3 regions of the Nonomuraea sp. NPDC049637 genome follow, and region 1 is predicted to be linked to each of the others. Evidence: riboswitches for the same ligand, from Rfam matches in the RefSeq annotation. Region 1 holds a riboswitch; each other region holds the start of a gene.
What was found. A riboswitch is a leader RNA that binds a small molecule or an ion and turns the genes downstream of it on or off. The one in region 1 is predicted to bind cyclic di-AMP.
Positions count from the first base shown of each region.

Region 1 (7,085 bases):
ACTCAGCAGGCGGCGGCGCGTTCGCGCAGCAGGGCGCGTTCGCGGGAGTTGCGCGTCATCGCGGCGGCCCGTTCGAACTCGGCCCGCGCCTCCTCGTGCCGGCCCAGCCGGAACAGCAGGTCGCCGCGGACGCTCGGCAGCAGGTGGTAGCCCTTGAGTGACGGCTCGTCCACGATCTGGTCGAGCAGGTCAAGGCCCACCGCCGGGCCGTAGGCCATCGACAGCGCCACCGCGCGGTTGAGCTCGACGACGGGGGAGCGGGCCAGGCGGGCCAGCGCCTCGTACAGGCTCGCGATGCGCACCCAGTCGGTGTCGCCGGGGTCGAACGCGCGGGCGTGGCAGGCCGCGATCGCGGCCAGCAGCGTGTACGGCCCCGCCGCGCCCGCCGGCTCCCCGGCCCGTTCCTTGTCTCGCTCCCGGTCTCGCTCCCGGTCTCGTTCCCCGGCCAGTTGCTCGGCCAGTTGCTCGGCTCGGGCCAGGGCCGCCAGCCCGCGCCCGATGAGCAGCCGGTCCCACCGGGTGCGGTCCTGCTCCAGCAGCAGCACCGGCTCGCCGGACGGCCCCACCCGGGCCGCCGCCCTGGACGCCTGGATCTCCATGAGCGCGACCAGCCCGTGCACCTCCGGTTCTGCGGGCATCAGCCCCGCCAGCACGCGGCCCAGCCGCAGGGCGTCCTCGCACAGGCCGGGCCGCATCCAGTCGTCGCCCGCGGTCGCCGAGTACCCCTCGTTGAAGATCAGGTAGATGACCTCCAGCACGGACGACAGGCGTCCGGCCAGCTCGGGGCCCTGCGGCACCTCGAACGGGACCTTCCGGTCGGCCAGGGTGCGCTTGGCCCGCACGATCCGCTGGGCGGCGGTCGGCTCGGGCACCAGGAACGCGCGGGCGATCTCGTCGGTGCTCAGGCCACCGAGCACCCGCAGCGTCAGGGCCACCCGCGCCTCCATCGACAGCGCCGGATGGCAGGCGGTGAAGACCAGCCGCAGCAGGTCGTCCTCGATCTCGTCGGGTTCGGGCGGCTCCGCGGCGGTCTCCAGCCGGTGGCCCAGCTCGGCCAGGTTGCGGGACATCCGCTCGTTCCTGCGGATCAGGTCGACGGCGCGGCGCTTGGACACCGTCATCAGCCAGGCGCCCGGGTTGCGTGGCACGCCCGATTCCGGCCACTGCTCCAGGGCCGCGACCAGCGCGTCCTGGGCCAGCTCCTCGGCCAGGCCGACGTCGCGGACCAGCCCGGCCAGGCCGGCGATGAGCCGGGGGGCCTCGATCCGCCAGACCGCCTCGATCGCCCGGTGGGTGTCGGAAGCCATCACCGGCTCATGACACCAGCACCGTCCTGGGTCCGCAAGGCGAGGTCAGCTCTCCCGCCCGTCCAGACGCCGGCGCATGGCCTTCTCCCGCTCGATCTCCGCCGGGTCGGACGAGGCCGCGTCGGGCGCGTCGGAGGCGTCGTACACCCGCCACACGTCCAGGCCGATGCCGTCATAGCCCTCCGGGACGGGCACGCGCATGGCCCATTCCAGAGCCTCCTCCCTGGACTTCACCTGGATCAGCCAGAACCCCGCGATCAGCTCCTTGGCCTCGGTGAACGGGCCGTCGATCACCGTGGCCCGGCCGCCGCTGTAGGCGATCTGCGCGCCCTGCGAGCTCGGGTAGAGTCCTTCGGCGGCCAGCAGCACCCCCGCCTTGGCCAGCGCCTCGTTGTAGGCGTGCATGTTGTCGACGAGCTCCTGGCTGGGCAGCGCCCCGGCCTCGGTCTCCCCGTTGGCCCTGCCGACGATCATGAATTTCACCCTGGCGTCCTTCCGTCCGCGCCCCCGGGGCGGAGCCGGCCTCGCCGAAGCGTCGAACGGGCGCCGGCCGGATCGACAAGGGCACGGGCCGTCCGCTTCCAGGGCACCGTACCGGTCGTGCGGCCGGGTGGCCGATGTGCCATCCTCGCCCCATGCCCCAACCCGCACAAGACGCCCCCGTCCCCAACCGGGCCCTGTGGGACGAGCGTGCCCGCGTCCACGGCTCCACCTCCACCGACCGGTTCTACGACGTCGACGCCTTCCTCGCCGGCCGGCAGACGCTCTACCCGCTCGAACGCCGCCTGGCCGGCGACGTCGCCGGCCGGGACCTGCTCCACCTGCAGTGCCACTTCGGCCTGGACACGCTGAGCTGGGCCCGCCTCGGAGCGCGGGTGACCGGCGTCGACTTCTCCCCGGTGGCGGTCGAGCGCGCCCGCGACCTGGCGGCCAGGGCCGGGCTGGCGGCCACGTTCGTGGAGGCCGACACGCAGCGGCTGCCGGCGGAGCTGGCCGGCGGCTTCGACGTGGCGGTGGCCACGTACGGAGTCCTGTGCTGGATCGGCGACCTGGACGCCTGGATGCGCGGCGCGGCCATGGCGCTGCGGCCCGGCGGGCGGCTGGTGCTGGTCGACCTGCATCCGGCCTACCAGACGGTGGCCTCGCTCGATCCGCTGGTGGCCGACTGGCCCTACGGCGGCGGCCAGGCCCACAAGGAGACGGTGACCGGCACGTACGCCGACGCCGCGGTGGTGACCGAGACGCATGAGGCGGTCGAGTACCCGTACTCGGTGGGGGAGATCGTCACGGCGGCGGCACGCGCCGGGTTCACGGTGGCCGAGCTGGGCGAGCACGTCGAGACCGACCTCGACCCGCGCGGCCTGCTGCCCGAGGGCCCGGACGGCCGGTACCGGTTCCCGTTCGGGGACTCGCACCTGCCGATCCTCTACTCGCTGGTGGCGGTCCGGCCCTGAGACGCGGCGAGCGCGCGTCCCTCGTGCGGGACGCGCGCTCGGAGCGGCGGGAGGTCAGCTCGCGTACTGGGGGTATCCGTAGCCGACGACCTGCGACTTCGGACGGACGCGCTCCTCGACCTTGCCGTTGCCGGTGTTGCCCTCGATCGTGGAGATCGTGCCGTCGCCGTTGTCCTTGACGACGAAGCCGACGTGCTGGATGGCGTCCAGGCTCTTGCTGCCGCCCCAGGAGAAGAAGACCACCGCGCCGGGCTTGGCCTCGGTGCCCCAGCGGTCGTTGGCGGCGAACCACTTGGCGTGGGCCACGGTCCAGGCGTCCCAGCCGACCTGGGGGCGGGCGCCGGTGTGCTCGCCGACCCAGGAGACGAAGATCGAGCACCAGGGGGCGTTCAGGTACATCGCGCGGGTGCCGCCGTCGCGGGCGATGGTCTCGGCGGCGCGCTGGGAGTCGGCGTACCACTTCTGGAACTTGGTTCCACCGCCGTAGGCGTTCTCGGAGGTGCCGACCTGGGCCCTGGCCATCGCCAGGACCTGCTGGGCGGTGACGTTGACCTGGGTCTCCTCCGCCTTGCGGGTGTGAGCGGCGGCCTGCGGCGCGACGGCCGAGTGGCCGGTCGCGGCGGCCGGGCCGGCGCTGTCGGCGGCGGCGGCGGTGGCGTGGGCGCCGAGGGCGGAGGCGAGGACGGCCGCGCCGAGCGCGGCGCGGGCGTAGGTGATCTTCGGGGCACGGATAGGACGGTGCTTGGCCATCGAGGGCATGTGACTCCTTGCTTCCATGCCGCTTACCGGGTTAGCTGACGGGTTCGGACGTGGAAGCTGCCCTACGGCACCGAAGTGCCGATTCACCCCAAAGGACGTGGGTCCCCGGTTCCGCCCGGAGGCGGATTCAGCGGTCACAGGACGATCCTGTGAAATGTCGTGCGATGGTTGGACAAAGCCGGACAAACCGGACGTCTGCCGCGAGATGCCCCACAAGGTAATACACCGGGCAAGAGTCAGGCAAGTGGCTAAAGGTCCAGCTAGGCGAGTTGCGCCCGCGCCTCGGCCAGAAGCTCCATCATGGCAAGGGATTCGTCAAGCGGCATGATCGCACTCTCCGTGCGGCCCTCGACCGTGGCCGCGCGCACCTCGCGCAGCTCGCCCGCGTAACCGTTGTCGGCCGGGTCGAGCACCAGCTCCTCGGTCTCCATCGACGGCCCCGACAGCAGCACCCGCTGCGGCGCCCAGAACGGCGCCAGGATGTCGGCCCGCATCGACGTGCCCACCACGCTCGCGTCGTTGGCGTGATGTGCCAGCAGCGACACGTCGACCAGGGCCCGCCGCCCGTCCGGGTACAGCAGCAGCCCGCCGGCCTCGGCGTCGACCCCGCTGGGCGCCAGCGAGCCCGCCATGCGCAGCTCCGCGGGCATGCCGAGCAGCAGCTGGGCCAGCCCGAACGGGTAGATCCCCAGGTCGAGCAGGGCCCCGCCGCCCAGCTCCGGCGCCCACAGCCGGTGGGCGGGGTCGTAGGGCAGCGCGAAGCCGAACGAGGCCCGCACCGACCGGATCTCACCGAAGCGCGGGTCGGCCGCCACCTGCTGGATGAGCGGGTTGAAGCGCATCCACATGGCCTCCATGAGGAAGACCCCGGCCGCGCGGGCCAGCGCCACCATGCGCTCGGCGTCGGCCACGTCGGCCGCCAGCGGCTTCTCGCACAGCACCGACTTGCCCGCCGCGATGGCCGCCTCGGCCACCTCCAGGTGCTGGGCGTGCGGCGTGGCGACGTAGATCGCGTCTACGGCCGGATCGGCGCACAGGGCCTCGTAGGAGCCGTAGGCCGACTCCGCGCCCAGCTCGTCGGCCAGCGCCCGCGCCCTGAGCGGGCTCCGCGAGCCGACGGCGCCCACCCGCATGCCGGGCTCGGCCACGATGGCCGCCCCCACGGTACGCGCGATGCCGCCGGTCGCCGCTATTCCCCAGGTGAAATCTCGCACGACCGAGATCGTAGAGCGCTCAGGTCAGGTTGAACGAGTCGGGGTCGGGCCCGATCCGCCGCCCCGCGTTCATCGCCCCGATGGCCGCCATGTCCTCGGTGTCGAGGATGAAGTCGAACACGTCGATGTTCTCCTCGATCCGCGACGGCGTGACCGACTTGGGGATCACCACGTTGCCGAGCTGCAGGTGCCAGCGGAGCACGATCTGGGCGGGCGTCTTGCCGTACTTCTCCGACAGCACGCGCAGCGCCGGGTCGGCCAGCAGCCCCTTGCCCTGCCCGAGCGGGCTCCACGCCTCGGTCAGGATGCCGTTGGCCTCGTGGAAGGCCCGCATCTCGCGCTGCTGGAAGTACGGGTGGAGCTCGATCTGGTTGATCGACGGCGTGATGTCGGTCTCCTCCATCAGCCGGGTCAGCGTGGCGACCGTGAAGTTGGAGACCCCGATGGCCTTGGCCCGGCCGTCCCGGTAGATCTTCTCCAGCGCCCGCCAGGCCTGCATGTACCTGTCCTGCTGCGGGACCGGCCAGTGGATCAGGAAAAGATCTACGTAGTCGAGGCCCAGGCGGGCCAGGCTCTCGTCGAAGGCCTGCTCGGCGCGCTCGTGGTCGCCGTTCCACAGCTTGGTGGTGACGAACACCTTCTCCCGTGGCACCCCGGCGGCGCGCACGGCCCGGCCGACGCCCTCCTCGTTCTCGTAGGCGGCGGCGGTGTCGACGTGCCGGTATCCGGCGCGCAGCGCGGTCGTCACCGCGTGCTCGGCGTCGTCGGCAGAGACCTGCCAGACGCCGAAGCCGAGCTGTGGTATCTGCACACCGTCGGTGTTGAGCATCAGCGAGTTCATACCCTCCATTGTTCACGTGTCGTTTCTTGCGGCTTAAGCAGGCCGGGCTACCTTGAGGCGGGTCGTGCAAGGCCATCCACCGGCTGGGGGAAACAGAGTGGTCAGACAGGCGTCGGCCTGGGTGGAGTCTCCGCTCCAGATGCTGTGCGCCGTCGAGGCCCACCACGCCGGGCTGCTCGGCCCGGACACCGTGGTCGTGCCGCGCGCCGGCCTGCGCCCGCTGCGCGCCACCCGCAAGGAGCTGCGCCGCCTCGACCTGCCCGCCGGCCTGCTGCTGGACGAGCCGCGCGAGCGCATGCCGCGCCGCGTCCAGGCCGTGGGCGACGCGTTCTCCGGCAAGGTCCAGATGCGCTGGCTGACCTCCGACCCCGGCCGCATCGTCGTCGTGGACGACGGCCTGGCCACGCTCAGGCTGCTCGAACTGCTGGCCGCCGGGCCGTTCCGGCCGCTGCTGCGGGCGCGGGCGACCCCCTCGCGGGCGCGCGCCCTGCTGGGCCTGGCCGCCGCGCTGCGGCTGCGGATGAGCCGGGTGTCGGTCTTCACCGCCCTGCCCGTCCCCGACGAGCTGGCCGCGGCCGTCCGGGAGGCGGGCGTCGACCTCGTCCGCCACGACTTCGCCTGGCTGCGCGCCCAGCCGCCGAGCGCCCAGGGGCCCGCCGAGCGCACGGTCGTCCTCGGCACCTCCCTGGTCCGCAACGGCCTGGTCCACCGCGACCACTACCTGCGCTGGCTGACCGACCTGGCCGGGCGCGAGCCGCTGGCCTACTACCCGCACCGCCGCGAGGACCCCGTGGACCTGGCGCTGATCGGCGAACGTCCCGGCATCACCGTGCACGACGCGGGCGTGCCGGCCGAGCTGACGCTGCGCGGCCTCGACGCCGGCCAGCGGGTGCTCAGCCTGCCCTCGACCGCGATCACCTCGCTGCGGGTGCTGCTCGGCCCGCGCGGCGTCGAGGTCGAGCCGGTGGACGTTCCCGACGACTGGTGGACGAGCAGGGCGGCCCCCGGCCTGCGATCGCATTTGACAGGAGCTTCCAGGTGAGGGTGCTGGCGGTAGCCGACTCCGACTCGTATCTGAAGTGGGCGGCCTGCCTGCTCTCCGACCTGCCCGCGGGCTGCGAGAGCGAGCTGGTGGTGGTGCGCACCCCGATCGCGCCCTCGCCGGAGCAGATCGCGGCGGCGGTGGGCGGGCGCGCGGCGCCGCCGGTGTTGTCGGCGCGTTCGCTGCGCCGCCTGGCCGAGCGCACCCGCCCCGACGCGATCCTGGTGGGCTGCACGGGCCCGGTGGTGGACGTCCTGGTGGCCGACGTGCTGGCCGGGCTGCGGCCGGCGGGCCGGGCACGGCCGGTGTTCGTCAGCGGGCTGCCCGGCATCTCGGTCCCGGCCACGGAGAAGGCGTGGCTGTTCCGCAGCGGCTGCGACCTGTTCGTGGTGCACAGCGAGCGCGAGGTGGCCGAGTTCTCCGGGATCGCCGGCCGGCTCGGCGGGGGAGGGGCGGTCGGGCTGGCCC
Region 1 is NZ_JBFAOM010000004.1:277,318-284,402, forward strand. Features, by position in the region: gene AB0J71_RS08130 (RNA polymerase sigma factor) at 3-1,307, opposite strand; gene AB0J71_RS08135 (YciI family protein) at 1,353-1,781, opposite strand; gene AB0J71_RS08140 (class I SAM-dependent methyltransferase) at 1,943-2,761, shown strand; gene AB0J71_RS08145 (CHAP domain-containing protein) at 2,816-3,520, opposite strand; cyclic di-AMP (ydaO/yuaA leader) riboswitch at 3,526-3,663, opposite strand; gene AB0J71_RS08150 (Gfo/Idh/MocA family oxidoreductase) at 3,781-4,734, opposite strand; gene AB0J71_RS08155 (aldo/keto reductase) at 4,754-5,575, opposite strand; gene AB0J71_RS08160 (hypothetical protein) at 5,673-6,617, shown strand; gene AB0J71_RS08165 (DUF6716 putative glycosyltransferase) at 6,614-7,085, shown strand, end outside.

Region 2 (7,085 bases), 110 kb from region 1:
TACAACGTCATCGCCGACTCCAAGTGGGGCGACCCGAACAAGGTGGTCATGTCCGGCGCCCACCTCGACTCCGTCCCGGCCGGGCCCGGCATCAACGACGACGGCTCCGGCACCTCCGCCACGCTCGCCGTCGCCGAGGCCCTGGGCAAGATCCCGACCCGCAACCGGCTGCGCTTCGCCTGGTGGAGCGCCGAGGAGCTGGGCCTGCTCGGCTCGATCCACTACGTGGAGACCCTGCCCGCGGCCGAGCTGTCCAAGATCAAGCTCTTCCTCGACTACGACATGCTCGGCTCCACCAACTACGCCTTCAAGATCTACGACGGCGACGACTCCGACGGCGTCGGCGCCCCGGCGGGCCCGCCCGGCTCCGACGAGATCGAGAAGCTCTACGAGAAGTACTTCGACCTGCTGCACCAGGGGCACAACGGCACCGACTTCGACGGCCGCTCCGACTACGGCCCGTTCATCGAGGCCGGCATCCCCTCCGGCGGCGTGTTCACCGGCGCCGAGGGCATCAAGACGCCCGAGGAGGCCGCGATCTTCGGCGGCACCGCCGGACAGCCCTACGACCCCTGCTACCACCAGGCCTGCGACACCACCGCCAACATCAACGACAAGGCACTCGCGCTGAACACCGGCGCGGTCGCCACGGCGGCCGTCGTCTACGCCTACAGCCGCGACCTGCCCGGCCCCGACACCGCCCGGCCGGCCGCCAAGGCCCGCGCCGCCACGAGCACCGTCAGGGCGACCATCGAAGGCAGGGAGACCCGCTGACCCCGGCCCTTCCGTGCGCCCGCGGCGGGCGCACGGAAGGACCCGCTCACGCGTTCTACATGTAGATCGATTTGTCCAGTACGCCGTTCAACGAGCATTTTGCGGATAAATTAGAGAAACGCCATATTTTCTTTCTCGCGTCCACGGGTTGGAATGCAAGCAGACCAGCGATTCACTGCTTCACCGGACGCCAGAAAGGCGGCGCAATGCACGTACTCGCTCAAGTCTCCGGCAACATCACCGCCATCGGTTACGGTCTGGCCGCGATCGGCCCCGGCGTGGGCGTCGGCATCATCTTCGGCCAGGGCGTGCAGGCCATCGCCCGCCAGCCCGAGGCGTATCCGCTGATCCGCCAGAACATCCTGCTCGGTTTCGTCCTCACCGAGGCCCTTGCCCTGATCGGGCTGGTGGCGCCGTTCATCTTCCAGTTCCTCAAGTAATCGCCGCGTTTCACAAGGCGAATGGCGAATTCGAGCGGAAGATGGGTGGCGATGACCGTTCCGGAGTCACGCCACCCCCACGACCCGCGGCCGTCATCCTGAGCATCGTCGGGTCGGCACCGCAGGACTTCTAGTGCCAATATCCGTCGTAGTAGTCGACCAGATGCTGGGCGTCCTGGCCGGCCGAGGCGGCGGCGACCGTGAGGTCGGCCTCTCGGAGGATCTCCGACCGCACCAGCGGCGGCACCGACGTCGCCGGCACCTCCTGGCCGTTACGGTGGAAGGTCATCGGGTTGGTCGCGCACAGCGCGTCCAGGTCCCAGCCCTCGTCGGACATGCCCTCGACGACGCGCAGCAGCCAGCGGGCCTGCCAGCCCCCAAGGTCGCGCACCACCTCACCCTGCCCCTCGTGACAGTCGTGCTCCCAGTAGCCGATCGACACGCCGGTCCAGCCGTGCCGGATCAGCTCCGTCCGGGCCGGGCCGTAGCGCACGACGTGACCGGCGACGCGGTCCGGCTCCTCCGCGTACACCTCGCGGAGGACCTGTTCGAACGGCTGCGCCGGCCCCCTCTCACGCCACGCGCCCACCTCCTCGGCGCTCGCGTCGGCCGGGTGCCACAAGGCGACAGGGCCCTCGGGGCGTTGCCCGGCCAGTTCCCAGCCGTCGACGGTCCTGACGGGCAGCCCGGAAGGGCCGCCGGGGATCCGCCACACCAGGGCGCGTGCGTAGGGGCCGGTGACGGGGTGGTCGAGGAGGTGCTCGCCGACCTCACGCCAGGTCCATTCGCGCTGGTGGATGAGCGCCTGCTCCAGGCGGTGGCGCGCGACCGTGCGCGCCTGCTCGACCTCTCGGGGCGTGGCGGTGGCGGCGAGCGGCGTGCGGTCGAGGAACTGGTCGCGGGTCATAGCGGCCGCGTCGGCGAGCGCATCGAGCGCGCGCGTCACCTTCTCCTGTACGGACGCCGCCCGCACCTGCGTCTGAACGAGCGCCAGCGGGGTGACGGTCTCGGGTCCGCCCCGGCGGGCCAGCACGCCGACAGCCTCGTTGGCGACGGTCTCGCTGCGGCAGGTGGAGCCGGGGCCGTCATGGCCGGTGCCGCAGGTGACGGCGGCGTCGGCGAGCAGCGACGGGACCCAAGGCTCGTCGATGACCTCGCAGGTCCGGATCAGGCCGCACGCCACCCAGACGGTCCGGCCCTTCAGGAAGCGGTCCTCGCTCCAGCTGATGCCGGCGTGGTGGCAGACGAACGGGCCGCCCCGGTAGGCGGCCAGGCGGGTGATCAGCTCGCGGACCAGGACGACGGCCTCAGGGGTGAGCAGGCCGCCGACGACCGGCAACCAGCCGTCGCCTGGGGCCGGTGTGTCGGCGGTGGCCCAGTGACGCAGCAGCGGCAACATTCCGGCCAGGCGGACGCCGTACTCCTCGGCCAGCATCGTGGCGAAGGGGTCGGCCTCCCCGATCACGTTCCTGACCGCGCCGGCTGAGCCCTCCTCGGTGAGCAGCCTCTCCAGGAGCGGCTGGAGCTCTCCGAGGTCCGTCAGGTGGCCGAACAGGTCGCGGCGCTGTTGCGGATGGAGCAGGTGGGCGGCCGCCAGCGGTATCCGGTAGAGCTCCTCGTGGCGGGTGTGGCCCTGGCGGGCCCAGTAGCCGGCGCGTTCGGCCAGGTTCCAGGCGTCGTCGGGCGTCCAGTCGACGGCGCGCGCGGCCACGGTGCGGACCAGGCGCAGGACGCGCTCGTCGTAGTCGTGGCCGCCGTGCGGGCCGAGCCAGAGCTTGGTGTGGGCGTAGGTGCCGTAGAGGCGCCAGTCGGTGTCGGGACCGGGGTCGAGGCCCTGCTCGGTGAGGGCGTCGAAACGCCGGTAGGCCTCCCTGGTAGCCGGTTCCAGATGATCCCAATTGCCGGCGAACGTCATCCGATGATCGTAGTCGCACGACGTCCGAACGAACATCGTCGTTCTGGACGACTGCCAGCGGGCCGCCCGCAGACCCGGGTGTTGCTCAGTGCTTCCGTTCGCCCAGGACGCAGAACTCGTTGCCCTCCGGGTCGAGGAGGGTCACCCAGTGCTGCTCGTCCTGCACGCTGTCGACGCGCCGGGCGCCGAGGGAGAGCAACCGGGCGACCTCGGCCTCCTGGTCGTCGGGGCGGAAGTCGGGGTGGAGCCGGTTCTTCGACGTCTTGCCCTCGGGGACCGGCACGAAGAGCAGCCCCGGCATCCGGTCCGGCTCAGGCCGGATCTCGATGATCTCCTCGGTCTCGTCGACCACGACCCAGCCGAGAGCCCCGGCCCACCAGCGCCCGAGAGCGACCGGGTCGGCGGAGTCGACGATGATCTGTTCCCATTCCAGTGCCATGAGCTTGAGCATAGACAGGACCGCCGGCCCGGCCTCGTGGCGGCCCGGCCTCCTACCGCCATCCGGCCGCCTCGGCCATGGTCGACGCCGTACTGCGCTGCTTCGGAGCATGAACTGGGCCGGCACGAGCGCGCCGGTCTCACGGCGTTGCTCCGCGAGACGCGAAAGTGGCGCAGGGCCTCGCCCTGCGCCACTTCCGTTGCCCTCACCGTCGCACGGAGAGGAGTCCTCGGCCTGCCGTCAGGCCTTGTACTGCGGGTAGCCGTACCCGACGACCTGGGACTTGGGCCGGATGCGCTGCTCGACCTTGCCGTTGCCGGTGTTGCCCTCGATCGCGGTGATCGTGCCGTCGCCGTTGTCCTGCTTCACCAGGCCCACGTGGTCGATGCTCTCGACGGACTTGTCGTCCCAGGAGTAGAAGACGACGGCGCCCGGCTTGGCCTCGCTCCCCCAGCGCTTGTTGGCCTCGAACCACTTGGCGTAGGTGACGGTGTAGGCGTCCCAGCCGACGGTGGACCGAGCGCCGGCCTTCTCGCCCACCCAGGAGACGAACATCGCGCACCACGGGGCGTTGGCGTAGGACTGCAGGCTGCCGCCGTCGCGGGCCATGGTCTCCTTCGCCCGAGGCGAGGACATGTACCAGCTGTGGAACGGGGTGCCGCCGCCCGCGGCGTTCTCGGTCACTCCGATCTGCGACTCGGCGATCTTCAGCACCGACTGCGCGCTCACCTGCCCGGCGGTCTTCTGCTCGACGCTGTGCGAGGCGACGGTGTCGGAACGCGCGCCGGACGCCTGATCGGCGAAGACCGGGCCTGCGACGAGAGCCGCACCGGCAGCGACGCTCACGCCGAGCACGAGGCGGGCGGCGGGCGTAAGGGCACGGGTGAAGGCGTTGATGGTCATGAAGAGGTATTGCTCCTTGCTTCCATTCCGCCTACCGGGTTAGCTGACGGGTTCGGGCGTGGAAGTGCCCTACGGATGCCCTCGCGGGAGGTGCTCCGATTCACCCCACAGAATGTGGGTCCCCGGTTCCGCGTGTTTGTCCGAGCGGATTCGGCGGCCACGCCGTTCTACGTGTTCACGCAGATCAGACGCGGTCTCGGCAATGGTCGGGACGTACTGTGGCGCGGATGCTCACCGGGCCTACGTCGTAACTGACATTGAAGGTATGTGAATGGCATAGAGCAGTACAAGCCAACTTGGAAGAAGCGCTTCGAAAACGCCTGTCAGACCGGCGTTTTACCCACGAATTCTTTACCTTGGCACGCCGCCCGACCGCCCGGCACACCCACGACGGAGGAGGGCACCGAGCCCGCTCACCGCTTCTCACGATGGGTCAGAGCCAGCCTCGCCGCCGAACCTCTTCCCGCGACCGTCATGCGTAGCGTCGTACGCCCGGGGGACGACACCATCGTCGTGCTCCTGCCGGCTTCTTCGTCGAGTTGAGCGGTCGGCGCCGGGACACCGGCAATCAGTTCCGCCATCCCGTCCGCGGCACGACGGCGTTCATGACGGCGCTCATCGTGGGCGAGATCGGCGGCTTCGCTGTGCTGCTCGCCGGATTCGTACAGGCACAACTGCTCTGAACCCTGTCCACGAGGTCCGCCACCTCACCCCGGAACCGGCGCGGCCAGTACCGATTGGATGGACTTCGTGACTGTTTCGGCGGCATCGTTCCGGGCCAGGCGTCCTTGCCGTACCTCGTTCGCCGCGCCGTGCAGGATGTAGTGGGTGAGGCTCACCAGCCAGGCGGCGGGCAGGTCGGTACGGAAGACGCCTTGATCCTGGCCACGGTGGACGAGTTCGGCCATGCGCTGGGCGGGTTCGTCGTGCAGCTCCCGGACCCGCCCAGCGGGCAGGACTCCTTCGGCGGCGGCCAGCAGGGCCGCTGATTCGGCCACCAACTCCCAGCTGGACGCCAGCAGACGCCCCATGGCTTCGCGCGCGGCGCCCGTCAGGTCGACGGAGGCCAGGAGCTCGTCGCCGTCTCGCAGCGCCTCGACCAGTGCCGCCTCGATGAGGTCGGCCCGGGTCCGGAAATGTCCGTACAGGGTCATCCGCCCGACGCCGGCGGCACGGGCGATGTCGTCGGTGGTCGCATGCGGGTCCGAGCGCATCAGTTCGCGTGCCGCGGACACGATGCGGGCGATGCTGCGCTCGGCATCGACACGGCGCCTGGAGCGAGCAGGAGAGGCAGCCATGCCCCCCACCCTATCTCGTATACGCATATACGGCTTATAGTGTCCCAGCAGAACTCGTATATGGACATACGAGATAACAGCTGGAGGATTTGATGACCCAATCTGCAGTGCACCAGGCAGAGCTCCACGAGCCACTGCCGGCCCGGTGGCGCATCCTCGGCTTCCTCGGCGTGGCCCAGCTCATGCTGATCCTGGACGTCACCGTCGTCGCCATCGCGCTGCCGCACATGGAAACGGACCTCGCCCTCAGTCGCGAGGCGCTGACCTGGACAGTCAGCGCCTACACGCTCACCTTCGGCGGGCTCATGCTGCTCGGCGGCCGCATCACGGACCTGCTGGGCGCCAAGCGGATCGTGATCGCCGGCCTGTTGCTGTTCAGCGTCGCGTCGCTGGTCACAGGGTTGGCCGGGTCGGCGGGCACGCTGCTCGCGGGTCGGGTGGCACAGGGCGTCGGGGCCGCGCTGCTGTCGCCCGCGGCCCTGTCGCTGGTGGTCGCCCTGTTCGACGGAGAGGAGCGGAACAAGGCCCTGGGCGTCTGGTCCGCGCTCGGCGGCGGCGGCGCCGCGCTCGGCGTACTCCTCGGCGGCCTGCTCACCGCCGGGCCCGGATGGTCGTGGGTGTTCCACGTCAACGTGCCCATCGGCCTGGTGATCGCCGTGGTCCTCGCCGTACTGCTCCCGGCGCGTACGCCTTCGCCCGCCTCCCGGCCCCGGCTGAACGTCCTTGGTGCGATCTTGGTGACGTCCGCCAGCGGGTCGTTGATCTACGCACTCATCGCCGCCGGCGAGAAGGGATGGCTCAGCGCGCTCACCGGGTGGCTCGTGCTCGCGGCTGCCGTGGGCTACGTGCTGTTCGTGCTGTGGCAGAGGCGGGCGCGTTCGCCCCTGATGGACGTGCGACTGCTCGCCCGGCGACCCGTGGCGGTCGGGGCCTTCCTCATCCTGATGGCCACGGCACTGATGATCGCTGTGTTCTTCCTGGGAACCTTCTACTTCCAGCACGCTCTGGGCTACGGCGCGCTGCAGGCCGGGCTGCTGTTCCTGCCGGTCGCGGTGGCGACGATGCTCGGCGCCAACCTGACCGGACGCCTGCTCGGCCGGTGGGGCGGGCGCGCCCTGGCCGTCGCCGGTCTGACGGTCGCGGCGATCGGCATGGCCGTACCGGCCTTCTCGACGAACGTCGTCAGCGTCGTGGCAGGCGTGGCCGTCGCGGCGGCGGGCACCGGCGCGATGTTCGTCATCGCCTCGGCGACCGCCCTCGGTCAGGTGGCGCCCCACGAGGCCGGGATCGCCTCCGGCATCGTGAGCACCTTCCAC
Region 2 is NZ_JBFAOM010000004.1:385,988-393,072, reverse strand. Features, by position in the region: gene AB0J71_RS08655 (M28 family metallopeptidase) at 1-774, shown strand, start outside; gene atpE (ATP synthase F0 subunit C) at 981-1,214, shown strand; gene AB0J71_RS08645 (DUF4132 domain-containing protein) at 1,345-3,129, opposite strand; gene AB0J71_RS08640 (VOC family protein) at 3,215-3,568, opposite strand; gene AB0J71_RS08635 (CHAP domain-containing protein) at 3,809-4,471, opposite strand; cyclic di-AMP (ydaO/yuaA leader) riboswitch at 4,485-4,637, opposite strand; gene AB0J71_RS08630 (hypothetical protein) at 5,011-5,154, shown strand; gene AB0J71_RS08625 (helix-turn-helix domain-containing protein) at 5,179-5,769, opposite strand; gene AB0J71_RS08620 (MFS transporter) at 5,862-7,085, shown strand, end outside.
Region 2: another riboswitch for cyclic di-AMP. It lies ahead of AB0J71_RS08635 (CHAP domain-containing protein); the one in region 1 lies ahead of AB0J71_RS08145 (CHAP domain-containing protein).

Region 3 (7,085 bases), on a different contig from region 1:
CTGTCCGCGCTGGGCGGCGCGGGCGGGATCCTGCTGGGGGCCGGCGTCACCGTCGCCTACGCCTTCTCCCGCGGATGGCCCGCCGTGGTGCCCGCGTGGGCGACCGTCGGGGGCCTGGCGGCCACGCTGCTCATCGGCGCGGTGGCGGGGCTCTACCCGGCCGTGCGCGCCTCCCGGCTGTCGCCGACGGAGGCGCTGTCGGCGCCGTGAGACAGGCGCCCCGGGGCAGGACGGAGCGGGTCAGGACAGGGCGGGTCAGGACAGAGCGGGTCAGGACAGAGCGGACCCGGGGGCGGGGGAGTAGCAGGTCGTCCTGCCGACGATCCTGACGTTCGGCCCGTCGAGCACGGTGAGCTCGAACGTCAGGTTCGTCCGGGGGTTGCGCACGACGGAGACGACCGGGGTCTCGTCACGCAGGTCGAGGTCCTCGACGATCTGGTCGTAGCCCAGGTCCTGGAGGGTGTGCAGGAGGCCGTCGGGAGCGTCGGCGGCCTCGCCCTCGGCCCGGACGAGCCGGCGCACCTGGCCGGGCACGCACGAGCGGTCCTCGGTCTCGTCGGAGCGGTCGGCCGGCGAGACGCGCAGAGGGCCGCTGGTGAGCAGGGCGTCGGTGTCGGCGGCGAGCTGCCTGGCCGCGTCCTCGAAGGAGGACTGGCGGCCGGAGGTACAGGCTGCCGCGACCGCGACGCACACGAGCACCGCGGACATCATGACCGAGCGACCAGCCAGGCGCACGTTGGGACGATATCGGAGATCAATTCCGCGCGCAGGGGGATTAACGCAATATTAATGGCCGATATCAAATTGCCATCTGGCCGCGCATTCTCAGGAGGGGCCGGATTTCAGCTCGTCCAGCTTGCGTTCGATGCGGTCGAGGCGCCGGCACAGCTCTTCCAGGTCGCCGCGTTCGGCTTCCTCCTCCTCGGGGCGCAGGCGGACCAGGAGCGAGCCGCCGGGCTCCAGGCGTACCAGGTCGGTGTCGGTGACGCTCTCGGCCCCCCGGAGCTGCAGCATCACGTTGAGGTCGGCCTGCCGCACGCCCATCCGGCGCAGCGCGGAGGGGATGAAGTGCCCGTCGCGGGCCAGGACGACCGGCGTGCCCTCGAACACCCTGCCGACCGAGGGCACGGTGGCCGCCAGCCGCACCACGATCGAGTTGACCGCCACCAGGATCACCACGCCCACCAGGCCGCCGACCAGCGAGTTGTCCGGGCCGATGATCGCGTTCTGCACGACGTTGCTCATCAGCAGCATGACCACGAAGTCGAAGTTGTTGAGCTGCGCGATGCCGCGTTTGCCGGCGATGCGGAGCAGCACGGCGATCGTCACGTAGACGGCGATCGTCCTGACGGTCTTGTCGGCGACGGAGACCCCCAGGTCGAACAGGTCGCTCACCGGCGCCTCAGCTTGGCGATCAGCCCCAGGTCCTCCACGCAGCGTCCGAGCCCCAGGGCCACCGAGTCGGTGGGCCGCTCCGCCCGCCGCACCGGCATGGACAGCCCCTCCTGCAGCCGCCGGCGCAGGCCGGGCAGCAGCGCACCGCCGCCGACCAGCACCATTCCGCGCTCGCCCAGGTCGGCGGTCAACTCGGGAGGGCAGCGTTCCATGGTGTGCTCGGCGGCCCGCACGATGTGCTCGACCGGCTGGACGGCCGCCTCGCGCACGCGCGCCGCGGGCAGCGCCACCGCGCGCTCCTCGCCGGTGCCGGCGTCCCTGCCGCGGATCAGCACGTTCCCGGTCGGCTCCCGCGTCGCGCGCAGCTTGGCCGCCTCGGCCTCCCGCTCGTCGGCCAGCAGGCCGTGCTCGTCCTCGACCAGGCGGGCGACGGCGCGGGTCACGGCGTTGCCGCCGCCGCGCACGGTTCCGGCGGCGACCACGGCCCCGCAGGACAGCACGGCGACCCTGGTGGCGTCCCGGCCGATGTCGACGACCATGTGCCCGCTGCCGTCGCGCACCGGCAGGCCCGCGCCGAGCGCGGCGGCGATCGCGTGCTTGACCAGCAGGATCCCGCGGGCCTCCGCCTCGAAGCCGGCGTCGCGCAGCGCCACCCGCTCGATCGGCGTGAACTCGTCCGGCACGGCCATCACCAGGCGCGGCCGGGGGAAGGGGTGCCGGTGCACCTTGCGCAGGAAGTGCCTGATCATGCGCCGGGCGAGCTCGCCGTCCTGGGGCAGGCCGTCGCTGATCGGCCAGTACGTCTCGCCGTCAGCGCCGTCAACGCCGTCAACGCCGTCAACGCCGTCAGCGCCGTCAGCGCCGGTCACGGCATCGGCGCCGAAGCCGACGACCTTGCCCGTCCGCCGGTCGCGCAGGACGACCGACGGCTCGTCCAGCACGATGCCCCTGCCCTTGGCGTAGATCCTCGTGCCGGCCGCGCCGAGGTCGATCGCCAGGTCACGACCCAGGAGGCTCATCGCCGTACTGGGAGGTTGAGCATCATGCCTGGGTGTATATCCGGCGCTTCTCCAACGCAACACCAGGAACCGCAGAGTTCCGTTTTACCCTTCGCGCCGCAGGGCGGCCAGGGTCTCGTCGGCCCACTCGATGCCGGAGCGCGCCTGGTGCAGGCCCAGGGAGAGGGCGTACTTGCCGAACAGGCCCTCGGGCTGGCAGTCGAGCACCGCGAGGCGGGCCTGGAAGTGGCCCTTGATGCGCTCGACCACGGCGGCGGCCTGCTCGGCGTCGAGCAGCGCCAGCAGGAACGCCTGGAGGGCGGTCTCGCTGCGCACGGTCGCCGACGGGTCGTGGCCGACCAGCCACTCGGTGACCAGCGTGCGGCCCTCGGGGGTGATGGCGTAGATCTTGCGGCCCCGGGCGCCCTCGTGCTCGACCGTCACCAGGCCGTCGGCGGCCATCTTGACCAGCTCCGGATAGATCTGCGTGTGCCCCGCCTGCCAGACGTGGTTGAGCGAGTGCTCGAACTTCTTGGCCAGGTCGTAGCCGCTGGCCGGGCCTTTGGTGGCGAGCAGGCCGAGGAGCGCGATCCGCAGGGACATGTCCGCCAGCATAGCGAAGGCTTGACATGTCAGCTCTTACATATCAATCTTCACCTGTGACTAATGACATGAAGACCAAGGGCAACGGGCTGGTGTTGCTGGCGGTGCTCGGCGGGATGTTCCTGGCGATGCTCGACCAGACGATCGTCGGCACCGCGCTGCCCCGCATCACCGGCGAACTGGGCGGCACCCGGCTCTACACCTGGGTGGTCACGGCCTATCTGCTCACCTCCACGGTGACCGTGCCGCTGTACGGCCGGCTCTCCGACCAGCACGGCAGGAAGCCGCTGCTGCTCGTCGGGATGTCGGTGTTCGTCGTCGGATCGGCGTTGTGCGGGCTCGCCCAGGACATGACCCAGCTCATCGCCTTCCGCGCCGTGCAGGGGCTGGGCGCGGGCGCGTTGTTGCCGCTGTCGCTGGCCCTGGTGATGGAGATGTTCCCGCCCGGCCGCAACGGCGCCCGCGTGCAGGGCGCGCTCGGCGGCGTGATGGCGTTGACGTACCTGGCCGGGCCCTTCCTGGGCGGGTTGTTCACCGACCACGCGAGCTGGCGGTGGGCCTTCTACGTGAACGTGCCGCTCGGGATCGTGCTGATCGCGATCGTGGTGCTGCGGCTGCCGTTCCGTGCGGGCACCGGCGGCGGGGGCCGGCCGGACTACGCGGGCATCGCGGTGTTCAGCGTGGCCATCAGCGCCCTGCTGCTCGGCCTGACCGAGAAGGGCCTGGACGGCAACTCCTGGACGTCCCCGTCCGTGGCCGGGCCGATCCTGCTGGCGCTGGTGCTGCTGGCCGCGTTCGTGCTGGTCGAGTTGCGGGCGGCGAACCCGGTCATGCCGATGCACCTGTTCCGGGACCGTACCTACACGCTGGTCAACGCGACCTCCTTCTTCACCGCCTTCTGCATGTACGCCGGCGTGGTGTTCCTGCCCCGCTACTTCCAGCAGGCGCTGGGCATCAGCGCCACCGAGTCGGGGCTGAGGATCTACCCGATGACGCTGGCCATGGTGGCGGGCAGCGCGCTCATGGGCACGCTGATGTCCAGGACGCGCACGTACAAGCCGTGGCTGGTCGGGGCGCCGTTCCTGCTGGCAGCCGGCAGCCTGCTCTGCCTGAACCTCACCGTGCGCACCGACGGCCTGCTGCTGGCCGGGTGGATGGCGCTGCTCGGGCTCGGCATGGGGCCGATGTTGTCGGGGCTGACCGTGGCCGTGCAGCAGGCCGTCCCGCCGCGGTACATCGGCACGGCCTCGGCCAACCTCACCTTCTTCCGGCAGATCGGCGGCTCCGTGGCGCTGGCGCTGGCCGGCACCGCGTACACGTCGGTCATCACCACGGACGCGCCCGTCCACGGGCTCGCGGCCGCGCACGCCTCGGCGGCGGCCGTGGTCATCCCGTCGCTGGGCGTGGCGGGCGCGGTGATCGCCCTGGTCGCGCTGGTCATGATGCCCGGCAGGCGGCTGGAGCAGGCGCCCGCCGCGGAGAGCAGAGTGGAGGCCGGTTTCGCGTCGTAAGCGACGTCGTGCGAAGCTGTGGATGTCCCCAGAACCAGGAGGTCCTCATGGCGGAAACACCGGAGCCGGAAGTCAGCGAGACTCCCGAGGACGAGATGAAGCGCAAGTTCCGCGAGGCGTTGGAACGCAAGCGCGGGCAGCAGGCCGACTCGGCCGCGGGTGGCAGGGGCGTGGACCCGTCGAAGATCCACGGGGCGCACGGTCCGGCAGCGAGTAAAAGATCCTTCAGGCGCAAGAGCGGCGGCTGAAAGGCCCGATTTAGCAGGGGGTACGGCATGCCGTGCCCCCTTTCTCTTTGCCGTGATAGGTAGATCTTTACCCGGTTCATGACGATTCGTTTGTATTTGTCCGAATCTCTGGGTACGGTCTTAACCAATTACCAGCTGGTGGCGTAGTCCCTACCAGGAGAGGGACGACAGCTGGCGCCGAATCCCGACTTGTCGGGAACCGGGGACCCATCTCATTGGGGTGAATCCGGCCACGTGCCGGTAGGGCATCTCCACGCCCGAACCCGTCAGCTAACCCGGTAGGCGAGATGGAGAGGACTTCACGCATGTACCACCTCGTCGTACCCCCGGACAGTGTAGTGACGACCGCCTGCTGAGCGGTCTCTTCCCTGACTTCCCCCACGCGCCGCGTAACCACCTTTTCGGCGCTCTGCCCGGTTACGCACCGTAGTCACGCGCGTTCCCCCTGTCCCCTCGCGAAGGACTTCACTGCTTCATGTCTCGATTTGGCCTGCGCTCTCTCGCTCTGCTGTCCGTGTCCGCCATGGGCGCGCTGACGATCTCCGCCACCGGCGCCCACGCCGACACCGGCGACGACCAGAAGATCCTGCTCAAGGGTTCCACGAAGGCTTCCTACTTCTGGGACGACTCCTCCGGCCGCGCCGGCGACACCGGCCTGCCGGCCAGCGGCAAGCCCATGCAGAAGGGCCTGGCCGCCAGCCCCAGCTGGCCCCTCATGACCGAGGGTTACGTGACCTACAACGGCAAGAAGATGCCGTTCTTCGTGGGCGACCGCGGCCCCGGCGAGCCCTCCAGCCGTGGCGTCATGCTCGACCTCGACGCCAAGACCTTCGCCGAGCTGACCGGCGGCACCTTCAACCCCGACACGCTCGGCGTGGACGGCAACGGCGGCCAGGGCCACATCAAGATCGACTACGTCATCACCAAGTGGGGCGACGGCAAGGGCAAGAAGAACTACCCCGTGGCCTTCTCCACCGGCGCATGGGGCAGGTTCGACGACAACCCCGCCGAGCCCCCCAAGGTGCTGGCCGAAAAGCCCGCCGACGACGCGGCCGGTTCCGCCGGCGGCCAGGTCGGGAAGACCGTCGCGATGGGCGGCACCGTGATGGCCGGCGTGCTCGTGCTGGCCGGCGGCGGCGTGGTGCTCGGCGGCGAGCGTCTGCGCAAGCTCCTCAACGACTGATCTGCGGACAGACCACTCTTTACGCCTCGCGACCAGAATGACATTCTGGTCGCTGTGATCCAGCGCGCAGCCGCCAACGGCATCGAGATCGCCTACGAGAGCTTCGGCTCACCGGAAGGCAGGCCCCTGCTGCTCATCATGGGACTCGGCGCCCAGCTCATCCACTGGGACGACGAGTTCTGCGAACTCCTGGCCGAGCAGGGCCACCACGTCATCAGGTTCGACAACCGCGACGCGGGCCTGTCCACCCACCTCCACGACGAGGGCGTGCCCGCATGGGGTGCGCCCTCGCCGTACGTGCTGGACGACCTGGCCGACGACAGCGCCGGGCTCATGGACGTCCTGGGCCTGCCCGCCGCGCACGTCGTCGGCGCCTCGATGGGCGGGATGATCGCCCAGGCGCTGGCCATCCGGCACCCCGCCCGCGTGCTGAGCCTGACCTCGATCATGTCCACGCCCAGCCCGCAGGCGGCCCCGCCGACCGAGGCGGCCGCCGCGGTGCTCCTCGCCAAGCCCGCGACCGACCGCGAGGGGGTCGTCGCCGGCGCGCTGAGCACCTGGGCCGTGCTCGGGTCCCCCGGCTGGGAGCTGGACCGTGAACGCGTCACCAGGCTGGCCGGGCTCGCCTTCGACCGCTGCCACGACCCGTCCGGCACCGCCCGCCAGCTCGCCGCCATCATGGCCTCGGGCGACCGCACGTCCGCGCTGGGCGGGCTGAAGGTGCCCGCGCTGGTCATCCACGGCGAGGACGACCAGCTCGTGCCGCTCGCCGGCGGGCGGGCCACGGCCGCCGCCATCCCGGACTCCCGCCTGGTCACCTACCCCGGCATGGGCCACGACCTGCCCCGCCCCCTCTGGCCCGCGATCGTCGCCGAGATCACCGCCCACACCGGCTCCGCGACGCCCGCCCGGCCGGAGCCCGCCGCGTGACCCGCCACAAGACCCGCCGCAGAGCCTTTGTCGGCGCGGGCCGTCAGAGCTCCAGCTTCTCCTCGATGACCTTGAGCATGTGCCGGGCCAGGGCCAGGTTGGCCCGGTTGCGGTCGAGGGCGAGGTAGAGGAACAGGCCCTTGCCGCTGCGGCCGGTCAGCGGGCGGATGATGTGGTACTGGGCGGTCAGCGTGATCAGGATGTCCTCGATGCCGTC
Region 3 is NZ_JBFAOM010000002.1:230,171-237,255, reverse strand. Features, by position in the region: gene AB0J71_RS03555 (ABC transporter permease) at 1-210, shown strand, start outside; gene AB0J71_RS03550 (hypothetical protein) at 271-735, opposite strand; gene AB0J71_RS03545 (YetF domain-containing protein) at 826-1,395, opposite strand; gene AB0J71_RS03540 (rod shape-determining protein) at 1,392-2,414, opposite strand; gene AB0J71_RS03535 (PadR family transcriptional regulator) at 2,499-2,996, opposite strand; gene AB0J71_RS03530 (MDR family MFS transporter) at 3,053-4,507, shown strand; gene AB0J71_RS03525 (DUF5302 domain-containing protein) at 4,555-4,755, shown strand; cyclic di-AMP (ydaO/yuaA leader) riboswitch at 4,921-5,055, shown strand; partial or broken gene AB0J71_RS03520 (hypothetical protein) at 5,279-5,707, shown strand; gene AB0J71_RS03515 (alpha/beta hydrolase) at 5,993-6,868, shown strand; gene AB0J71_RS03510 (hypothetical protein) at 6,912-7,085, opposite strand, start outside.
Region 3: another riboswitch for cyclic di-AMP. It lies ahead of AB0J71_RS03520 (hypothetical protein); the one in region 1 lies ahead of AB0J71_RS08145 (CHAP domain-containing protein).